DNA from 3 places in the Bacillus sp. EB V-12 genome. Region 3 is predicted to be linked to each of the others. Evidence: riboswitches for the same ligand, from Rfam matches in the RefSeq annotation. Region 3 holds a riboswitch; each other region holds the start of a gene.
What was found. A riboswitch is a leader RNA that binds a small molecule or an ion and turns the genes downstream of it on or off. The one in region 3 is predicted to bind S-adenosylmethionine.

Region 1 (3,283 bases), on a different contig from region 3:
AAGTAGTAGCTAAGTATACAATCGCTTTTTTTCCTTTAGAAAAAGCAGCAATTTGTTCCCCCTCATTTTCATTTGGTGCTAAATAACCGAATAATGGTGCGTTAAAAATGACACTTAAAGTAGCGCCAATTCCGATCTCGGTTAGCTCATTCATACCCTTTAAGGCAAATTTAAAGCGATCCCCTACCCATGTGCACAGTCCGCCTATAATTCCAACTAGTGCGGCTTCTGGACCAAGACTAGCACCGAAAATTAAAACAATAATCGCTGTTAAAGTAGCCCGATGGACAAAGCGATATTCGATTCGACCAGTTTTTTTATATTCAGCCATTACTTCAGGCATAAGGCGTGGGTATGTACCGAAATGTTTTTGTGATAGACCAACAAGGACCCCGCCAATTATTGTTACGCAAAGGGTGTAATAAGAGGGAAAAGAGAGAACTTCAGGCAAGTATCCCCAAATAAAGTGGATTCCAATATTTATTGTGACTAAAAATAACCAGACTGTAGCTCCTACTATAGATCCTAGAAGAATGCCATATAGAGCAAGTATGTACTGCATATCTTTTTTATTTGTCATGTTATACCTCCGTTATGTAAATCTTAGTAGGGAAAAAAGTGAAATATACTAGTGAAAAATGGATTGAATATATATAGTATCTTTTTGAGAAGATGGCCTATTCAACATATAGGCTAACTTTTGGGGAATTTGAATTTATAGGTTAAATTACTTATTTAATTTTATAGACTGATTTGAGGTTTTTAAAGGTCTTTTTTGAAATAGACTAGAATATATTTCTTTTGTTGCTTTATATGAAACTGTTAACATTTATTTTAGAACATTCAGAAAAACTGTTTGACATTAGGAAATTATTGCTATAAAATCAACGGTAATTGCATAGTCTTATCAAGAAAAGGTGGAGGGACAGGCCCGATGAAACCTTGGCAACAGCCGTATAACGGAATTGTGCCAAATCCTGCAGGTAGTAATCCTGAGAGATAAGAAAGAGCCTTTAGAGCGTGTTTTCAAACTGCTCCTTTCTTGTTTTCAGGAAAGGGGCAGTTTTTTATTTTGTATAAAAAAAGGAGAATGAGAGATGGGAGAATCATGGGGAAAAGGAACAATTTGTGTGCAAGGTGGCTATACGCCAAAGAATGGTGAACCACGTGTTTTACCACTTTATCAAAGCACAACGTATAAATACGATACTTCGGATGATTTAGCAGCTCTATTTAACTTAGAGGCAGAAGGATATATTTATACACGTATTGGAAACCCTACTCTAGCAGCATTTGAGCAGAAGTTATCAGATTTAGAAGGCGGTGTAGGAGCTGTTGCAACGGCTTCTGGGCAAGCAGCTATTATGCTCGCAGTTTTAAATATTTGTAGTAGTGGAGACCATTTACTTTGCTCTTCAACTGTTTACGGGGGAACGTTTAATTTATTTGGGGTGAGTTTACGTAAGCTTGGCATTGATGTTACGTTCTTTAATCCAAATTTAACGGCAGATGAAATCACGGCGCTTGCTAATGACAAGACGAAACTTATCTATGCAGAATCGTTAGGAAATCCAGCGATGAATGTTTTAAATTTTAAAGAATTTTCAGCAGCCGCTAAAGAATTAGAGGTACCTTTTATCGTTGATAATACATTAGCAACTCCTTATTTATGCCAGGCGTTTGAACATGGGGCAAATATTATTGTTCATTCTACGACGAAGTATATCGATGGGCATGCGAGCTCCTTAGGCGGTATTGTAATTGACGGTGGAAACTTTGATTGGACAAATGGAAAGTATCCTGAACTTGTTGAACCAGATCCAAGTTATCACGGTGTAAGTTACGTTCAAAACTTTGGTGCAGCAGCGTATATTGTGAAAGCACGTGTTCAGCTATTAAGAGATTATGGAAATTGTATGAGCCCATTCAATGCATATATTAGCAATATTGGCTTAGAAACATTGCATTTACGAATGGAACGTCATAGTGAAAATGCTCTTGCAGTTGCTAAGTGGCTTGCTAATCATGAACGTATTGAATGGGTGAATTATCCAGGCTTAGATAGTAATGAAAATTACTCATTAGCACAACAGTACTTGAAAAAAGGTGCTAGTGGTGTTTTAACTTTCGGTATTAAAGGCGGATTAGAAGCAGCAAAAGAATTTATCGCAAATGTAAAACTAGCAACTCTTGTAACGCACGTAGCTGATGCACGAACTTGCGTTATACATCCTGCTAGTACGACGCATAGACAATTAAATGCTGAAGATCAGCGTTTAGCGGGTGTTACATCTGATTTAATTCGTTTATCGGTTGGTATAGAAGATGTTTCTGATATTATTGCAGATTTGGAAGCAGCTCTAGTTGGAGGCAAAACACATGCCGATCATAATTGATAAAGATTTACCGGCTCGCAAAGTGTTGCAAAAAGAAAATATTTTTGTAATGACGAAGGAGCGGGCAGAAACACAAGATATACGTGCTTTAAAAATTGCTATATTAAATTTAATGCCAACGAAACAAGATACAGAGGCGCAATTACTTCGCTTAATTGGAAACACACCGTTACAATTAGATGTTCATTTGCTTCATATGGAATCACATCTATCGCGTAATGTAACGCAAGAACATTTAACAAGCTTTTATAAAACGTTTCGTGATATTGAAAATGAAAAGTTTGATGGGCTCATTATTACAGGAGCGCCAGTGGAGACCCTTGCTTTTGAAGAGGTAGATTATTGGGAAGAGCTTAAACATATTATGGAGTATTCAAAAACGAATGTAACATCTACGCTCCATATTTGCTGGGGGGCACAGGCTGGCTTGTACTATCATTATGGTGTTCCAAAGTATCCCCTTAAGGAAAAAGTGTTCGGTGTATTTGAACATGAAGTTTGCGAGCAACATGTGAAATTATTACAAGGATTTGATGAATTGTTTTTTGCTCCGCATTCTCGTCATACAGAAGTACGAGAGAATGATATTAGAGGAGTGAAAGAATTAACATTGTTAGCAAACTCTGAAGAAGCAGGTGTTCACCTTGTTATTGGGCCAGAAGGAAGGCAAGTGTTTGCCCTTGGACATAGCGAATATAGTTGTGAGACGTTAAAACAAGAATACGAACGAGATCGTGACAAGGGATTAAATATTGATGTGCCAAAAAACTATTTTAAACATAATAATCCAGATGAAAAGCCGCTTGTTAGGTGGAGGAGTCATGGTAATTTATTGTTTTCTAATTGGTTGAATTATTACGTGTATCAAGAAACCCCTTATATATTGT
Region 2 (3,283 bases), on a different contig from region 3:
CGAACTACTTTTTCTTTCGCTCCTGCACCCGTGTCTCCACTTGAGCAGCCGCTTAATGCTGAGACTCCTACAATCGCTGATAATGCAAATGCTAAAATTTTCTTCATTTTCTTTTCCTCTCTTCCTTTTTATGATCTGCGTAACAAGACTTTCGCAAAGTAATTCCCTAAATTTTGAGCTATCTGTACGAGAATAATAAGTAACACGACCGTTACGAACATAACTGATGTATCAAAACGTTGATAACCATATGTCATTGCTAAATCACCAAGACCGCCACCACCGACAAGCCCAGCAACTGCAGAAAATTCAATTAAACCAACTGTCATAAATGTGACACCTAAGATTAATGGTGCTAACGCTTCTGGTACAAGGATTTCAAAAACAATTCTAATTGGCGAGGCGCCCATTGCTTGCGCTGCTTCAATTACTCCTTTCGGAACGGAAACAAGGTTTGTTTCAACCATTCTAGCAATACCAATTGATGCGACTAAGGTCATCGGGAAAATTGCTGCTGCTGTTCCAATCGTCGTTCCGATAACACTTCTCGTTAGTGGACTTAACGCTACTAAAAAGATAATGAATGGTACCGGACGAATTGTATTAATTATGATGTTAAGAATAGAAAAGACCCATTTATTTTCTAAAAAGTTTCCTTTTCTCGTTACATATAAAAGTAAACCTAGCGGTATACCAAGAATTGTAGCAAATATAAGGGTTACAATTACCATTAAGAGGGTATCCCCCGTCGCATCTAGTATGCGCGGCCAAAATATACTCCAATCAACTCGCATGAGCTTCTACCTCCTTCAGCTGCACTTGCAGTCTTAGATGTTGTAATGCTTTTTGAATTTCCCTCTGCTCCCCTTGCAACTCTACAAGAAGATTTCCAAATAGCACATTTTGAAGTTCAATAATATTTCCGTACAGTACATTTACATCGACGTTATAGTTTTTTGCGATATATGATAGTACCGGCTGTCCTGTCTCCTCACCAGTAAATGTTAGACGATAAATTTGACCACCATTTTGAATTTTCGCTAGAACACTTTCCGGTAAATGATCATTAATGACAGAACGTACAAAGTTTTGAGTCGTCTTTGTTTTTGGTTGCGTGAAAACATCAAACAGTTTTCCTTCTTCAATAACTTTTCCCTTCTCCATTACAGCTACACGGTGACAAATTTCTTTCACAACATGCATTTCATGTGTAATAAGAAGAATTGTTAAATTGTATTCTCTATTTACTTTCTTTAATAAGTTTAGAATTTCTGTCGTTGTTTCTGGATCTAAGGCTGATGTTGCCTCATCACATATAAGAATATCTGGCGATGTCGCAAGTGCTCTAGCAATGCCCACACGTTGCTTTTGTCCACCTGATAGCTGCTCTGGGTAATAGTTTGCTTTATCTTCTAACCCTACAAACTTCAGCAGTTCATTTACTCTTTCTTTTATCTCATTCTTTGGTACTTTCGCTAACTTTAATGGATAAGCAATATTTCCAAATACTGTTCTTGAATTAAATAAATTAAAACTTTGAAAGATCATTCCGATTCTTTGTCTTAGTTTACGTAATTCTTTCGTCGATAATGATGTAATATCTTTATCATCTATTGAAATCGTTCCTGCCGTCGGTCTCTCTAACATATTTACTAGGCGTAATAACGTACTCTTTCCAGCGCCACTAAAACCGATAATGCCAAAAATTTCGCCTTTCTCAACTGATAATGTTACATCCTCTACCGCATGAACAGATTGCCCAGCTGATTCATACACTTTACTTACATTGTTAAAAGAAATCATTTTTTCCCCTCCTATATGCTGTAAAAACTTGAAGCAGAGCTTTCGAGGTAAAATAAAAAGTGCTCTCCTTCTTATCAACCATAAAGATAAGAAGGAGAGCACTTATATGTACTCATTCACATCTTCTCATCTTCCAAGCCTTTATATGGCTTGCTGGAGTTAGCACGGTATTAAAAAAACCCGTTGCTGAGGTATCGTAGGGCCAGTCCCTCCACCTCTCTGGATAAGAATGTATCGATTTAATTGTCGTTTAATTAATTCTCATTATAGAACTCAGAATAATAAGAGTCAATACATTTTTTAGAAAAATATTAATTATTCCTTTATTAAAATTTTCAGATGAAAATTCATGAGAAAATAGTAACTTTCAAGGTTATTTAAAATTCTTCTTCCTCATATTTTTAAACAGGAGAATCTTCTCTACGAATTGAATAAATTTATTTGAATATGAAACTCGGAGGAAGATAAATATATGAAAACAGCTCTTTTACTCATCGATATTCAAAACGATTATTTTCCAAATGGAAAGATGGAATTGCGTAATCCAGTAGAAGCAAGCGAATATGCTAATCAGTTATTACAACACTTTAGAACAAACAGCGAACCTATTTTTCATATCCAACACGTAGCTATAAAAGATGGCGCTACTTTTTTCCTACCTAATACAGAAGGTGTACATATTCACGAAAGCGTACGTCCACTTAGAGAAGAAACAGTTATAGTCAAACATTATCCAAATAGCTTCCGAGAAACTAATCTTCTAGAGCAATTAAAACGTTTAAATATTGAACATGTCGTTGTATGTGGGATGATGACTCATATGTGTATCGATGCTACAGTAAGGGCTGCATTCGATTTTGGCTTTCAATGTACCGTTATACATGATGCTTGTGCTACAAAAGACCTTTCTTTTAAGAACGCTACTATACCAGCTGTTTACATTCACAATACAATTTTAGCTAGTTTAAATGGTGTATATGCAAATGTAATAAGCACGCAAGAATTTTTAGCTACATAAAAAAACACTCCTTTCAGTGAGCAAAACCGAAAGGAGTGTTCCTTGTCGAACCATAGATTTTCTTTCAAATTGTATTATACAGGAAATTCTCAAAATGAATACTAAAAAATATGACTAATAAGTCAACTTTTCTCATCATTTTATTTCTGTTCGCATGTTTATCCCGCTATTAATAGGTTTTAGCTCATTCCCTTCGAACGATGGTAATATATAGGATTTCAATTTTAAAAGGAGCTCTTCACATTCTGTGAAGAGCTCCTCTACTATTTCTTATAAAGTTTCAGAAGTAGTTTTTGCTTGCATGTGAAGTGCTAAGTAATCAGGTCCACCAGCTTTAGAGTCTGTACCAGACATGTTAAAGCCACCAAATGGTTGGTAACCTACGATTGCACCAGTACATCCACGGTTGAAGTATAAGTTACCAACGTGGAAGTCTTCGCGTGCTTTTTCAATATGGTCACG
Region 3 (3,283 bases):
GAACTTGTTCGCAAATGGCTTGGGGAAGATATGTTTTACCATGCTGGGATTGTTGAGTCTGTTAATAAATCAGAAGCACACCCAAACCTATTTATGTTGCAGGAACAAAGACGTATGCATGCGGATATATCGAAGTTTACGAATTCGTTTATTTATAAAAATAGAGTATACGATCATCCGTCTGTTTCAGAGCGTAAAGAACTTGCACAGTTACAGCCGTTCGCAAATGAGGCGAGCGTTTTATTTGATACGAGCCAAATGGGAGCTTTTTCGTTAAAAGATGCTGCTTCTGGTTCACGTTTTAACATTATGTCTGGTTTAGTAGCAATGCAAATGATGTTAATCGGATTGTTAGATGGTGTGCAATCAATTGGTATTGTGACACCTTACAGGGCGCAGTCACGCTTTTTATCGACGTGTATGAGAGAAATGTTGCAGAGAACGAAATATCAAAACATACCAGTTTTAGCGGCGACAGTTCATAAGTTCCAAGGTTCTGAAAGAGATATGATGATTTTTGATACGGTTGACAGTTATCCGCAAGAACGACCTGGCGTATTATTCTTTGATCACAAAAACCATCGCCTCGTCAATGTAGCAGTGACAAGGGCGAGAGGGAAGTTCATTCAATTATCAGATTGCCATTATATGCGTAAAAACCTTTCGAGAAAACAAGCGTTATCACAATTAACAGCTCATATAGAACGTCACGGAGATGTGTATGATCGCACGACATCAAGACAATTGTGGGAACGAAAAATATCGAAACGTTTACGCTGGTTTATGGAAATGAATCTTGAGGAAACGAAAGGGCTATTAAAAGATATTTTAGCAGCAAAACGAAAAATTATTATTTCACTTCCAAGTACAAAACAAGTGGATAAGCGAGTATGGCAAGCGTTAATGCGTACAAATGCGCAAATAACAGTGTATAGTGACGGACCAGTTCCACTGAAAAATGTAAAGTTACAAAGACAAAATAAAGCATTCCCGTTCCTAGTAATCGATGATGAAATCTTCTGGGCAGGCGCACCGCTTACATCTCAAATGATGTTTGAAGGTAGTACGGAATTTCCGTACGTATGTGCAAGACTGCAAGCACCTGAGACAATTGGTGTATTAAAAGGATTTTTAGATATTCGGTAAATTCGGATAGGAATTCCTTGACTTTTACTTGGAATGAACTTAGAATAAAAAATAATTTAATATAATTTTATGAAAATTCTTATCACGAGAGGTGGAGGGACTGGCCCTATGATACCTCGGCAGCGGATTCGTTATGAATACTGTGCCAATTCCAGCAAGGTAACTTGAAAGATAAGAAAGAAGCTCATTTTGACTGTATATACAGAAGCCTCTTTCTATCTTTTAGAAAGAGGCTTTTTTACGTGAAAATAAAAGGAGGAAGAAAAATGGGAGCGACAGGAGTAGCGTCACAAAGAAAAACAATTGAAGAGAGTATCGAAAGAAATAAGGAAAAGTACATAGAAACAAGTCATGATATTCATGCGAATCCAGAGATTGGTAACCAAGAGTTTTACGCATCAAGAACGTTAAGTTTATTACTAGGTAGTGCAGGGTTTCAGTTGCAGCACAATATAGCTGGACATGAAACGGGATTTATCGCGCGAAAAAGCTCTGGAAAACAAGGACCGGCAATCGCATTTTTAGCGGAGTACGACGCTTTACCAGGACTCGGTCATGCGTGTGGTCACAATTTAATCGGCACAATTAGTGTTGCAGCAGCAATCGCATTATCAGAAACGCTTGAAGAAATTGGCGGGGAAGTTGTCGTGTTTGGTACACCAGCTGAAGAAGGAGGACCGAACGGTAGCGCAAAATCGAGTTATGTAAAGGCAGGCTTATTTAAAAATATTGATGCGGCGCTTATGATTCATCCGAGCGGAAAGACAGCGACAACGAGTCCTTCACTAGCAGTCGATCCACTTGATTTTCATTTTTACGGAAAAACAGCTCACGCCGCAGCTTCACCAGAAGAGGGAATTAACGCATTAGATGCGGTGATTCAGCTCTATAACGGTATTAACGCACTTCGCCAACAACTTCCGTCAGACGTGAGAATTCATGGCGTCATTACAGAAGGCGGAAAAGCACCTAACATTATTCCTGAATATGCCGCAGCAAGGTTCTTCATCCGTGCAGCAACGCGAAAAAGATGTGCAGAAGTAACAGAAAAAGTAAAAAATATTGCTGAGGGAGCAGCGTTAGCAACAGGTGCAAAAGTAAAAATCCATCAATTCCAAAATGAAATCGATGAATTACTCGTAACAAAAACATATAACGATATTGTAGCGGAAGAACTAGAACTATTAGGTGAAGATGTAAATCGTAAAGAAAGAGTAGGAATCGGTTCAACCGACGCAGGAAACGTAAGTCAAGTCGTACCGACAATTCATCCGTACATTAAAATCGGACCAGATGATTTAATTGCACATACAAATGAATTTAGAGAAGCAGCACGTTCAGAACTTGGAGATAAAGCATTAATTACATCGGCAAAAGCATTAGCAAATACGGCGTATCGATTAATTACGGAAGAAGGGTTGTTAGAGAAGGTGAAGGAGGAGTTTAGAGAGGCGCAGAGGAATCAAGGGTAAGGGGATTAAGGTACTTTTTTCGAATAGCAATCTAAATAATAAGTAGAAATATAAAAAAGAACATTGAAAATCAATGTTCTTTTTTGTTACTAATCATTAATTTTGTTGGATTTTCTCATAAAGGAAAAGCTTTTACTGTTAGCGGAGGATAATACGTATCCTTTATTAGAATGACAATTTCTCCTCAAACTCACTCTTTAAAACAATTAAAGGAGATGACAAGCCAAATTGCATTAAAGAGTCTAAAAATGTAGCGAGAGAATCCATCGAATCGCTCATGACCTTCATCATATAATTAAATTCCCCACTAATTCGAAATAAATCTGTTACTTCAGGAGCTGCATTACAATACTGGATAAAATCAGAGCATTGGCTCGTTTTAAACATGATGAATGCTTGAATGTTTTTATTAATTTTTGCAGGCTCAAATTTCGTTCGATAAGCCGCTATAACTCCTTGATCTTCAAGCTTGTTAATACGTTCTTTTACAGCAGGCTGCGTCATGGATATAATTCGTCCTATTTCTGAAACAGAAATTCTCGCATTTTCATACAACAAGTTCATAATTTTATGATCGATTTCATCCAGTTTTACGGCGTTTTGCATTGTGTAGCCTCCTTATTTTTGTTTTATAAAGTAAATTACGAATTATAACTATAATATCA

Region 1: another riboswitch for S-adenosylmethionine. It lies ahead of ACZDYH_RS21365 (bifunctional O-acetylhomoserine aminocarboxypropyltransferase/cysteine synthase); the one in region 3 lies ahead of ACZDYH_RS24780 (M20 family metallopeptidase).
Region 2: another riboswitch for S-adenosylmethionine. It lies ahead of ACZDYH_RS21940 (methionine ABC transporter ATP-binding protein); the one in region 3 lies ahead of ACZDYH_RS24780 (M20 family metallopeptidase).

The regions. Positions count from the first base shown of each region.
Region 1 is NZ_JBUXJL010000007.1:204,236-207,518, reverse strand. It holds gene ACZDYH_RS21370 (chloride channel protein) at 1-580, opposite strand, end outside; SAM riboswitch class I at 902-1,006, shown strand; gene ACZDYH_RS21365 (bifunctional O-acetylhomoserine aminocarboxypropyltransferase/cysteine synthase) at 1,098-2,396, shown strand; gene metA (homoserine O-acetyltransferase MetA) at 2,380-3,283, shown strand, end outside.
Region 2 is NZ_JBUXJL010000008.1:24,256-27,538, reverse strand. It holds gene ACZDYH_RS21950 (MetQ/NlpA family ABC transporter substrate-binding protein) at 1-107, opposite strand, end outside; gene ACZDYH_RS21945 (methionine ABC transporter permease) at 129-794, opposite strand; gene ACZDYH_RS21940 (methionine ABC transporter ATP-binding protein) at 784-1,803, opposite strand; SAM riboswitch class I at 1,927-2,033, opposite strand; gene ACZDYH_RS21935 (cysteine hydrolase family protein) at 2,276-2,821, shown strand; gene pruA (L-glutamate gamma-semialdehyde dehydrogenase) at 3,092-3,283, opposite strand, start outside.
Region 3 is NZ_JBUXJL010000010.1:178,594-181,876, forward strand. It holds gene ACZDYH_RS24775 (AAA domain-containing protein) at 1-1,146, shown strand, start outside; SAM riboswitch class I at 1,223-1,324, shown strand; gene ACZDYH_RS24780 (M20 family metallopeptidase) at 1,413-2,618, shown strand; gene ACZDYH_RS24785 (Lrp/AsnC family transcriptional regulator) at 2,784-3,224, opposite strand.